DNA from 2 places in the Streptomyces sp. NPDC055400 genome. Region 2 is predicted to be linked to the other one. Evidence: predicted binding sites of a transcription regulator. Region 2 holds the regulator's gene; the other holds the start of a gene.
The links. The regulator HrcA, encoded in region 2, represses chaperone genes, less so after heat shock. The targets are predictions, from matches to a motif close to TTNGCACTCNGNNNNNCNGAGTGCNAA.
Positions count from the first base shown of each region.

Region 1: the regulator HrcA is predicted to act here: its motif matches at 4,486-4,512, upstream of groES (co-chaperone GroES).

Region 1 covers NZ_JBSHLM010000008.1:207,455-213,189, reverse strand. Annotated here, with positions in the region: gene ACWIGU_RS22375 (RNA polymerase sigma factor) at 1-1,184, shown strand, start outside; gene ACWIGU_RS22370 (class I SAM-dependent methyltransferase) at 1,181-2,413, opposite strand; gene ACWIGU_RS22365 (polysaccharide deacetylase family protein) at 2,530-3,426, shown strand; gene ACWIGU_RS22360 (polysaccharide deacetylase family protein) at 3,474-4,418, shown strand; gene groES (co-chaperone GroES) at 4,655-4,963, shown strand; gene groL (chaperonin GroEL) at 5,074-5,735, shown strand, end outside.
Region 2 covers NZ_JBSHLM010000004.1:565,998-571,732, reverse strand. Annotated here, with positions in the region: gene ACWIGU_RS13840 (16S rRNA (uracil(1498)-N(3))-methyltransferase) at 1-725, opposite strand, end outside; gene ACWIGU_RS13835 (nitronate monooxygenase) at 722-1,795, opposite strand; gene dnaJ (molecular chaperone DnaJ) at 1,908-3,044, opposite strand; gene hrcA (heat-inducible transcriptional repressor HrcA) at 3,045-4,061, opposite strand; gene ACWIGU_RS13820 (MBL fold metallo-hydrolase) at 4,183-4,914, shown strand; gene ACWIGU_RS13815 (DUF3097 domain-containing protein) at 4,949-5,735, shown strand, end outside.

The DNA.
Region 1 (5,735 bases), on a different contig from region 2:
TCACGCGCATCGTCCAGGACGTGGGTCTTGCGGAGGAACTCGCGCAGGACGCGCTGGTCGCCGCCCTGGAGCAGTGGCCGGACGAAGGGGTTCCCGACAACCCGGGCGCGTGGCTCATGGCCACCGCCAAGCACCGGGCGATCGACCTCGTGCGCCGCAAGGAGCGGTACGCGCGCAAGCTGGCGGAGGTCGGGCGCGGCCTGGAGGCCGCGCCGCCCCGTCCGGACGAGCCCGTGGACCCGGACGACATCGACGACGACCTGCTCCGCCTCGTTTTCACGGCCTGCCACCCGGTCCTGTCCGCCGAGGCCCGGGTCGCGCTCACGCTGCGGCTGCTCGGCGGCCTGACCACCGCCGAGATCGCCCGCGCGGTCCTGGCCCCCGAGGCGACGGTCGCCCAGCGCATCGTGCGCGCGAAACGCACCCTCGCCACGAAGAACGTCGCCTTCGAAGTGCCCTACGGCCCCGAGCGGGCGGCCCGCCTCGGCTCGGTCCTCGAGGTCATCTACCTCATCTTCAACGAGGGGTACGCGGCCACGGCCGGCGACGACTATCTGCGCCCCGGCCTGTGCGAGGACGCGCTGCGGCTCGCCCGGCTCCTGGCCGGCCTGATGCCGAAGGAGCCCGAAGTGCACGGCCTGGCCGCCCTGCTGGAGCTCCAGGCCTCGCGCTCGGGTGCCCGTACGGGCCCTTCGGGCGAGCCCGTCCTGCTCAGGGACCAGGACCGTACGCGCTGGAACCAGCTCCTGATCCGGCGCGGGTTCGCCGCGCTCGGCCGCGCGGACGCCGTGTCCACGGGGGGCGGGCCCGGCCCGTACGCCCTCCAGGCCGCGATCGCCGCCAGCCACGCGCACGCCCACACGTACGCGGAGACGAACTGGGAGGGGATCGCGACTCTGTACGGGCTGCTCGCCGCCAGAGCGCCGTCACCCGTCGTCGAGTTGAACCGGGCGGTGGCGGTGTCCATGGCCGAGGGGCCCGCGGCCGGTCTCGTCCTGGCCGACGCCCTGACCGGTGAACCGGCCCTGCGCGACTACCACTTGCTGCCGAGCGTGCGCGGCGACCTGCTCGAGCGGCTCGGGCGGTACGAGGAGGCGCGGGCCGAGTTCGAGCGGGCCGCGTCGCTGACCCGTAATGAGCGGGAGCGGGAGCTGCTGCTGGCCCGGGCGCGGCGGTGCCGTTAGGACGTCGATCCGTGCCGGGTGGCGGTGGGTTCACCCGTGGCCGGCTGCGCGGGCGCGCCCAGCAGCATCGTAGGGGCGCCCGCGACGCGGGTCAGGAAGACCGTCAGCGCGTTCGGGCCGTGCCGCTTCGGCAGCGCCTTGCGGCGCAGCTCCTCCGGCTCCACCGCCGACCCCCGCTTCTTCACCGTCAGGATCCCGACCTCGCGCTCCCGCAGCAGCGCCTTCAATTTCTTTACGCTGAAGGGGAGCTGGTCCGTGATCTCGTAAGCCGTGGCGTACGGCGTCGCGTGCAGCGCGTCGGACGTGATGTAGGCGATCGTCCCGTCGATCAGCCCGCCCCCGACCTCCAAGGCCACGTCGGCGACCAGGTGGGCGCGGATGACGGCGCCGTCGGGCTCGTACAAGTACCGCCCCACGGGCCGTACTCCGGGGTCGGGGAGGCCGCGGCCGGTGAGTGCGCGCGGCCCGGGGAGCAGCGTCGCCCGCATGCGGCCCGGCTCGGTGCCGAACCAGAGCACGGCCTCCTTCACGTCCCCGCCGTCCGAGATCCACTCGGCGTCGGCCGCGCCGGGGATCGCTTCGTGGGGGATGCCCGGCGCGATCTTCAGGGCCGCGTGCCGGGCCCCGAGCGCCGCACCGACCGCCCAGGACAGGGGAGGGGAGTACGCCTCCGGGTCGAAGATCCGGCCGCCTCCCCTGCCGCCGGCCCGGCGCGCGGGGTCGACGAACACGGCGTCGTACGGCTCCGTGCCGACCTCGGTGACATCCGCCTCGCGGACCTCGATCAGCCCGTCGAGGCCCAGGGCCTGAGCGTTGGCCCGGGCGACTTCGCAGGTCAGGGGGTCGCGGTCGACGGCGAGTACGGAGATCCCGGCGCGGGCCAGCGCGATCGCGTCGCCGCCGATGCCGCAGCACAGATCGGCGACGGAGCGCACCCCGAGCGCCTTGAACTCCTGCGCGCGGTGGGCGGCGACGCTCGTGCGGGTCGCCTGCTCGACGCCGTTCGCCGTGAAGTACATGCGGCCGGCGTCCGCCTCGCCGAACTTGGCCGCGGCGCGCTGCCGCAGCAGGGCCTGCGCGATGGCCGCCGAGACGAGCTCCGCCGGGTGGTCGCGGCGCAGCCGGGTGGCGACGGCGAGCTCCTGGCCGGGGGTGATGTCCCGTACGTCGTCGAGGAGCGCCTGGCCCTCCGCGGAGAGCAGCGAGCTGAAGGAGGCGAGGTCGTTCATCAGGTCCATTGTGGGCCAGTCGGTGGACGGTGCGCGCCCGGCCGCGGTGTCGGGCCCTGATCAGCGCCGTGAGCTGCGAGGATCCGGCGCCATGCGACTTGTACGACAAAAGGGCCATGAAGGGGATGCCGGGCCGAGGGGTCCGGCACGGCCGTACACGGGCCGGCCTCGCCGTGCTCGCCGCCTGTGCGATCGCCTCCGGGTGCGCCTCGTCCGTCGGCACGGAGGCCGTCCGGCCGGCGCCCGGCCGGCAGCCCCTCCACGGGCCGCCTGCCGGGGCCGAGCTGGGCGCCGCGCAGGCCGCCCGGGTCGCGATGGCCGAGAAGTGGCGCCTCGCCGAGCCGCCGCTTCTCGCGCCGCCCCCTCCTGCCGGCAAGCCGGTGATCAGGCCCCGCAAGGGCTTCGAGGTCCACGGCCAGGAGGATCTGCCGCCGGTCTTCACGACCGTGCCCACCAAGGACAAGGTCGTGTTCCTCACCATCGACGACGGCTCCGAGAAGGACCCGGCGTTCCTGAAGATGATGAGCGACCTGAAGATCCCGTACACCGCCTTCCTCAGCAACTACCTGGTGGAGGACAACTACGGCTACTTCAGGAAGATGCAGTCCCGAGGCGTCACCCTGAACAACCACACGCTGACGCACCCGTACCTGCCCGGCCTGTCCTACGCGGGGCAGAAGCGCGAGATCTGCGGCATGCAGGACATCATGGAGGAGCAGTACGGCAAGCGGCCCGTCCTCTTCCGCCCGCCCTACGGCAACTACAACCGGGACACGCTGCGCGCCGCCAAGTCCTGCGGCATCAAGTACGTGCCGCTCTGGAACGAAGAGGTGTTCGTCGACCACGTCGAGTGGCGCGAGGTGGACCGGGACCTGCACCCCGGCGACATCATCCTGACCCACTTCCGGGGCCGCGAGGAGTGGAAGGGCACCATGCCAGACATGGTCCGCCGGCTCATGAAGTACGTCACCGGCAAGGGGTACGCGGTGGCCCGGCTGGAGGACTACCTGTGAGGTCCGTGCGGGCGCGACGGGTCCCCGCGCGCACCGGGCCGCGGCGGCTGCTCGCCGCCGCCCTGGCCGCCGGTGTCCTCGCACCCGTGCTGCTCACCGGGTGCGCCCCGTCCGTGGACCCGATCGAGCGGCTCAGCAGGAAGGCGGCCGAGAAGGTCCGCCACTCGCGGCACCCGGCACCGGCGGCCACACCGGTCATCGGTGTGGGGCGCGGATCGTCCTGGGGTGCGCTAGGCGCCGGGCAGGCGGCGGCCGGGGGGCCTGCGCACGCCGCGCCTCTCAACTCCCCTCGGGGCGGCGCCGTTCCGGGCTCCTATCGCAGCTGGGGGCTCTCCGCGCCGCTCGCCCCGGCGCCCGGACCTCCGGCACGCCACGCGGCCGGGGCCGGCCCTGGCTCGCACCCGCTCCCGCCCGTCGTGGACCACGTCCGGACCAGGGACCGCGTCGTCTTCCTGACCTTCGACGACGGCGTGGACCGCGACCCGCGCTTCGCCGACATGGTCCGGGACCTGAGGCTGCCCGTCAGCGTCTTCCTCACGGACGGCGTCGCGGGCCCCGGTCGCGACCACTTCGGCATGCTGCGGGCCCTCGGCGCGGGCGTGCAGAACCAGACCCTGAACCACCACTTCCTGCCCTCGCTCCCGTACGCCGAGCAGCACGCCGAGATCTGTGGCCAGCAGGACCGGCTGAAGAACCGCTTCGGCACCCGCCCCCGCCTCTTCCGCCCGCCCTTCGGCGCGTACGACCAGGACACCTTGCGCGCGGCGGCCACGTGCGGGGTCGGTGCCGTCGTCCTGTGGCGCGCCTCGACGCGGGGCGAGGACCTGAGTTACGAGGACGGGGACCGGCTGCGTCCCGGCGACATCGTCCTTGCCCGGTCCGGTGACCGTGCCGGGCCGCGCGGCGCGACGCCCACCCGGATGACGGCGCGGCTGCTGCGCCGTATCCAGGCCCAGGGGTTCACGGTGGGGAGGCTCGAGAACTACCTGTGAGGGAAGGGCTGGAGGGGCTGTGGCGGACGGGCCGCGGGGGCCGTGCGGAGGACTCGCCCTCAGCGAATTGGCACTCCGCTTGACCGAGTGCTAATCGCAGTCATAGTCTCAGCCCTGGCACTCCCCACTGGAGAGTGCCAATAGCGACGGGCAGGTCCGGCACCCGCGACGACGGATCCACCTGGTCGCCACCTCAGACAGTTAACCCCGTGATCTCCGAAGGGGGAGGTCGGATCGTGACGACCACCAGCTCCAAGGTTGCCATCAAGCCGCTCGAGGACCGCATTGTGGTCCAGCCGCTCGACGCCGAGCAGACCACCGCCTCTGGCCTGGTCATCCCGGACACCGCGAAGGAGAAGCCCCAGGAGGGCGTCGTCCTCGCCGTGGGCCCGGGACGCTTCGAGAACGGCGAGCGTCTGCCGCTCGACGTGCAGACCGGCGACATCGTGCTGTACAGCAAGTACGGCGGCACCGAGGTGAAGTACAACGGCGAGGAGTACCTCGTCCTCTCGGCTCGCGACGTGCTCGCGATCGTCGAGAAGTAATTCACCCACTGTTTTAGTTCTGCGCCCCTGGCACCCCGCTACTCAGCTGCGACTTTTCTCAGCATGCCGGGCGTCGGGGGCGCAGTTCGTTCGAGAGGACTAACAGCTCCATGGCGAAGATCCTGAAGTTCGACGAGGACGCCCGTCGCGCCCTCGAGCGCGGCGTCAACAAGCTTGCCGACACGGTCAAGGTGACGATCGGCCCCAAGGGCCGCAACGTCGTCATCGACAAGAAGTTCGGCGCTCCCACCATCACCAACGACGGTGTCACGATCGCCCGTGAGGTCGAGATCGACGACCCGTACGAGAACCTCGGCGCCCAGCTGGTGAAGGAGGTGGCGACCAAGACCAACGACATCGCGGGTGACGGCACCACCACCGCCACCGTGCTCGCCCAGGCCCTGGTCAAGGAAGGCCTGCGCAACGTCGCCGCCGGCGCCTCCCCGGCCGCCCTGAAGAAGGGCATCGACGCCGCGGTCAAGGCCGTGTCCGAGGAGCTCCTCGCGACCGCCCGCCCGATCGAGGACAAGGCCGACATCGCCGCCGTCGCCGGTCTGTCCGCCCAGGACTCGCAGGTCGGCGAGCTCATCGCCGAGGCGATGGACAAGGTCGGCAAGGACGGTGTCATCACCGTCGAGGAGTCCAACACCTTCGGGCTCGAGCTGGACTTCACCGAGGGCATGGCCTTCGACAAGGGCTACCTGTCTCCGTACTTCGTGACGGACCAGGAGCGCATGGAGGCCGTGCTCGAGGACCCGTACATCCTGATCAA
Region 2 (5,735 bases):
CGGCCGAGGAGCAGCGCCGTCGCGGCGGTCCCCGCGGTCGACGTACGCAGAACGCTACGCCCGAGCCGGTACGGGCGCGCGCCCGCCTCGGCGAACGCGGCGAGTTCGTCGGGCGAGACGCCGCCTTCCGGGCCGACCACGAGGACGATGTCCCCGGCCGTGGGCAGCTCCGCCGTGGCGAGGGCGCCGCTGTCGCAGTCGCGGTCCTCGTGCAGGACGGCCGCGAAGTCCGCCCCGGCGAGCAGTGCCGCGACCTGCCTGGTCGACGCGGCGTCCGCGACGTCCGGGAAGCGCACCCGGCGGGACTGCTTGCCCGCCTCGCGCGCGGTGGCCCGCCACTTGCCGAGCGCCTTGGCGCCGCGGTCGCCCTTCCACTGCGTGATGCAGCGGGCGGCCTGCCACGGCACGATCGCGTCGACGCCGGTCTCCGTCATGGTCTCGACGGCGAGCTCGCCCCGGTCGCCCTTGGGCAGGGCCTGGACGACGGTGATCCTGGGTGTCTGCGCGGGCTCCTCCTGGGCGGGGCCCGCCGTGACGACGAGCCGGTCCTTGCCCTCGGCGGCCTCCACGACCGCCTCGGTCCAGCGCCCGCGACCGTCGGTCAGGACGACGTCCTCACCGGCGCGCAGCCGCTTCACGGACACCGCGTGCCGTCCCTCGGCCCCGTCGAGCACGAACGTTTTGGCGGACGGCACCTCGTCGACGACGAACACCGGCGCCGTCATGCGGCACCCCGCGTGCCCAACGCGTCCTTCGCCTCGGCGAGTTCCGCCGCGAGCACCTCGACGAGCTGGCCGGCGGGCAGCTCACGGGCGAGCCGGTGGCCCTGCCCGGCCCACAGCGCCATCCCCTGCGGGTCCCCGGCCTTGGCGGCGGCCTTGCGCAGCGTCGACGTCATGTGGTGGATCTGGGGGTAGGCGGCGGGCGCGTACGGGCCGTGCTCGCGCATGAACCGGTTCACGAGGCCGCGCGCGGGGCGGCCCGAGAAGGCCCGGGTCAGCCCGGTCCGCACGAACAGCGGGTTCGTCATGGCCTGCTTGTGCAGGACGTTGGCGCCGGACTCGGGGCAGACCAGGAAGGCCGTGCCGAACTGTCCGGCGTCGGCGCCCGCGGCGAGCACGGCGGCGAGCTGTCCGCCGCGCATGAGTCCGCCGGTGGCGATGATCGGGATCTGTACGGCCTCGCGGACCTGGGCGATCAGCGCGATGAGTCCGATGCCGGATCCGTCGGCCTCCGGGTTGTCCCGGTGGGTGCCCTGGTGGCCGCCCGCCTCGATGCCCTGGACACACAGCGCGTCGGCACCGGCCCGCTGGGCGGCCTGCGCCTCCTCCGCGGTGGTCACGGTGACGGCGGTGAGGGTGCCGACGCGGGCGAGGGAGTCGAGGACGTCGCGGCCCGGGCAGCCGAAGGTGAAGGTGACGACCGGTACCGGGTCGTCGAGGAGGATCGCGAGCTTCGCGTCGAAGCCGTCGTCGAGGCCGCAGTCCGGGTCCCCGAGCTTCGTCTCGTACCAGGCGGCCTCACCGGCGAGCTGGCTGGCGTAGACGGCGACGGCCGCGGGGTCCGCGTACTCGGACTGCGGCATGAAGAGATTGACGCCGAACGGCTGGTTGGTCAGCCCCCGTACCTGCTTGATCTCCTGGTACATCCCGTCGGCGGTCTTGTACCCGGCGGCGAGGAATCCGAGCCCGCCGGCCTCCGACACGGCGGCGGCGAGCTGCGGACAGGAGGCACCGCCCGCCATGGGTGCCTGCACGATCGGATAGTGACAGAGATCGGTCAGCGTGGGGGACATGACCGCATCGTGCCACGTCCCCCGCATCGGACCGAATCGGCCATCACGCGTGGCATGTGCCACGCGTGATGCGGGGGACGTGGTCCCTGCTTCTTGTGTACGCCGGGCTCGGTCAGCGCCCGTTGAACGCGTCCTTCAACCGCGAGAACAGCCCCTGCTGCCCGGGCTGGAACTGCCCCGTGGGCCGCTCCTCGCCGCGCAGCTTCGACAGCTCACGCAGTACCCGCTCCTGCTCCGGGTCCAGCTTGGTCGGCGTCAGGACCTCGACGTGCACGATGAGGTCACCGCGGCCGCCGCCGCGCAGGTGCGTGATGCCGCGCCCGTGCAGCGGGACCGACTGGCCGGACTGCGTGCCCGGCCGGATGTCGATCTCCTCCAGGCCGTCGAGCGTCTCCAGCGGCACCTTGGTGCCGAGCGCCGCGGCCGTCATCGGGATGGTGACGGTGCAGTGCAGATCGTCGCCGCGCCGCTGGAAGACAGGGTGCGCCAGCTCGTGGATCTCGACGTACAGGTCACCGGCGGGGCCGCCGCCGGGGCCGACCTCGCCCTCGCCCGCGAGCTGGATCCGCGTGCCGTTGTCGACGCCGGCCGGGATCTTCACCGTGAGCGTGCGCCGCGAGCGGATGCGGCCGTCACCGGCGCACTCCGGGCACGGCGTCGGCACGACGGTGCCGAAGCCCTGGCACTGCGGGCACGGCCGCGACGTCATGACCTGGCCGAGGAAGGACCGCGTGACCTGGGACACCTCGCCGCGACCGCGGCACATGTCACAGGTCTGCGCGGACGTACCCGGCGCGGCACCCTCGCCGCTGCAGGTCGTACAGACGATGGCCGTGTCGACCTGAATGTCCTTGGTGGTCCCGAAGGCGGCCTCGTCCAGCTCGATCTCGAGCCGGATCATGGCGTCCTGGCCGCGGCGTGTACGCGACCGGGGACCACGCTGGGACGCCGTTCCGAAGAACGCGTCCATGATGTCGGAGAAGTTCCCGAAGCCACCGGCGCCGAAGCCGCCGGCCCCGCCTCCGCCCGCCTGCGAGAGGGGGTCGCCGCCGAGGTCGTAGACCTGCTTCTTCTGCGGGTCCGACAACACCTCGTAGGCGGCGTTGATCTCCTTGAACCGCTCCTGTGTCTTCGGGTCCGGATTCACGTCCGGGTGAAGCTCACGGGCCAGCCTGCGGAAGGCCTTCTTGATCTCGTCCTGGGAGGCGTCGCGGCGCACGCCGAGTACGGCGTAGTAGTCCGTGGCCACTTACGACTCCGCCAGGATCTGTCCGACGTAACGTGCCACTGCGCGTACTGCTCCCATCGTTCCCGGGTAATCCATGCGGGTCGGTCCGACCACGCCGAGTTTGGCGACTGCCTCGCTGCCCGAACCGTAGCCGACCGAGACCACGGAGGTGGAGCTGAGTCCCTCATGGGCGTTCTCGTGACCGATCCGTACGGCCATGCCCGAATCGTTAACCTCACCAAGGAGCTTGAGGAGCACGACCTGCTCCTCGAGGGCCTCGAGGACGGGCCGGATGGTGAGGGGAAAGTCATGTCCGAAGCGGGTGAGATTGGCGGTGCCGCCGATCATCAGACGCTCCTCGGTCTCCTCGACGAGCGTCTCCAGGAGAGTGGAGAGCACCGTCGCGACCGTGCCGCGGTCCTCCGCGTCGAAGGACTCCGGCAGGTCCTGCACCAGCTGCGGGACGTCCGCGAAGCGGCGTCCCGCGACCCGGCTGTTGAGCCGGGCCCGCAGATCGGCGAGAGAGGTCTCGCCGAACGGCGCCGGGCAGTCGATCATCCGCTGCTCGACGCGGCCCGTGTCCGTGATCAGTACGAGCATCAGACGGGCGGCGGCGAGCGAGAGCAGCTCCACATGGCGCACGGTGGACCGCGTCAGGGACGGGTACTGCACCACGGCGACCTGCCGTGTCAGCTGCGCGAGCAGCCGCACGGTCCGGCCGACGACGTCGTCGAGGTCGACGGCGCCGTCGAGGAAGTTCTGGATGGCGCGGCGCTCGGGCCCCGTCATCGGCTTGACCGCCGTCAGCTTGTCCACGAACAGGCGGTACCCCTTGTCGGTGGGGATCCGCCCGGCGCTCGTGTGGGGCTGGGCGATGAAGCCCTCCTCCTCGAGCGCCGCCATGTCGTTGCGCACCGTCGCCGGTGAGACGCCGAGGCTGTGCCGCTCGGTGAGCGCCTTGGAGCCGACCGGCTCCTCGGTCCCCACGTAGTCCTGGACGATGGCGCGCAGCACTTCGAGCCTGCGTTCGCTGAGCATTCGCGCACACCTCCAGCTGTGTCGTCCGCGGCTGGCACTCGGTGCGGCCGAGTGCCAATGGTCTCCGGGTCAGTGTACGGCCGGTGGGTACGGGCCCGGCAAGGGCGCTAGCGTCGGACCCATGGACGACCTGGACTGGAATGAGGTGGGCTGGGAGGAGCTGTCCGCCCGGGCGGGGCGGATCCGGCTGCCGGGCTGGGACTGCACGACGGGCCTTGTGGTGGGCGACGGGGCGGCGTTGCTGATCGACACGGGTTCATCACTTCGTGAGGGTTCGGCGCTGCGGGCGGACACCCGGCGCCTCATCGGCCCGCACGCGCGCGTGACGCATATCGCGCTGACGCACCCCCATTTCGACCATGTTCTGGGCACGGCGGCGTTCGCCGGTGTCGAGGTGTACGGCGCCGCGGGCATCGACACGGTGTTCACGCGGGGCCGCGACGAACTGCGGGCGTCCGCGGTCGCGCACGGCGTGCCGCACGAGGAGGCGGCCGACGCGGTGGACGTGCTCGTCGTGCCGCACCACCGGGTGTGCGGGGAGTGGACGCTCGATCTGGGCGGCGGGCTCCAGGTGCTGCTCGCGAACGTGGGCCCGGCGCACAGCGGGCACGACCTGGCGGTCCTGGTGCCGGGCACGCCCGAGGTCGTCTTCTGCGGTGACCTGGTCGAGGAGTCGGGCGAGCCGCAGGCGGGCCGTGACGCGGTGCCGTCCCGCTGGCCGGCCGCTCTGGGCCGGCTGCTGGAACTGGGCGGTGAAGACGCCGTGTACGTTCCCGGGCACGGAGCCGCGGTGAATGCGGAGTTTGTCCGGGCGCAGCGTGCCGCGCTGGCGGCGCGTTTCGGCGTGTCGTAACCGCACGGCAGTTCGTACTCCTATCGTCTGCACCATGCTCCCACCCGTCTCCCGCCACCGCCCTTCCAACGAGGGCCCTTCGGGCCCGCGGCACCGTCCGTACTCCCCCGACTTCACCCCGCCGTGGAAGAAGCAGCAGGCCGCGCCCGAAGTGGCGGCGGACGTGGATCTCGTGGTCGAGGAGGTCACGACCGGGTTCTGCGGGGCGGTCGTCCGCTGCGAGAAGACGGCCCAGGGCCCGACGGTGACCCTGGAGGACCGCTTCGGCAAGCATCGGGTGTTCCCCATGGACCCGCGCGGCTTCCTGCTCGAAGGCCGGGTCGTCACCCTCGTGCGCCCCGTGGCCGCGGCGCCCGTACGTCCCGCGCGCACGGCCTCCGGGTCGGTCGCCGTCCCCGGGGCGCGGGCGCGGGTCGCGCGGGCCGGGCGCATCTATGTGGAGGGCCGGCACGACGCGGAGCTGGTGGAGCGGGTCTGGGGCGACGACCTGCGCATCGAGGGCGTGGTCGTGGAGTACCTGGAGGGCGTCGACGACCTGCCCGCGATCGTCGCCGCATTCGCTCCCGGGCCGGACGCGCGGCTCGGCGTCCTCGTCGACCATCTGGTGCCCGGCTCGAAGGAGTCACGGATCGCGGCGCAGGTCACCGGCGAGCACGCGCTGGTCGTCGGCCACCCCTACATCGACGTGTGGGAGGCCGTGAAGCCGTCGGCCGTGGGCATCCGGGCGTGGCCCCGGGTGCCGCGCGGCCAGGACTGGAAGACGGGCGTGTGCCGGGCGCTCGGCTGGCCGGAGAACACCGGCGCGGCCTGGCAGCACATCC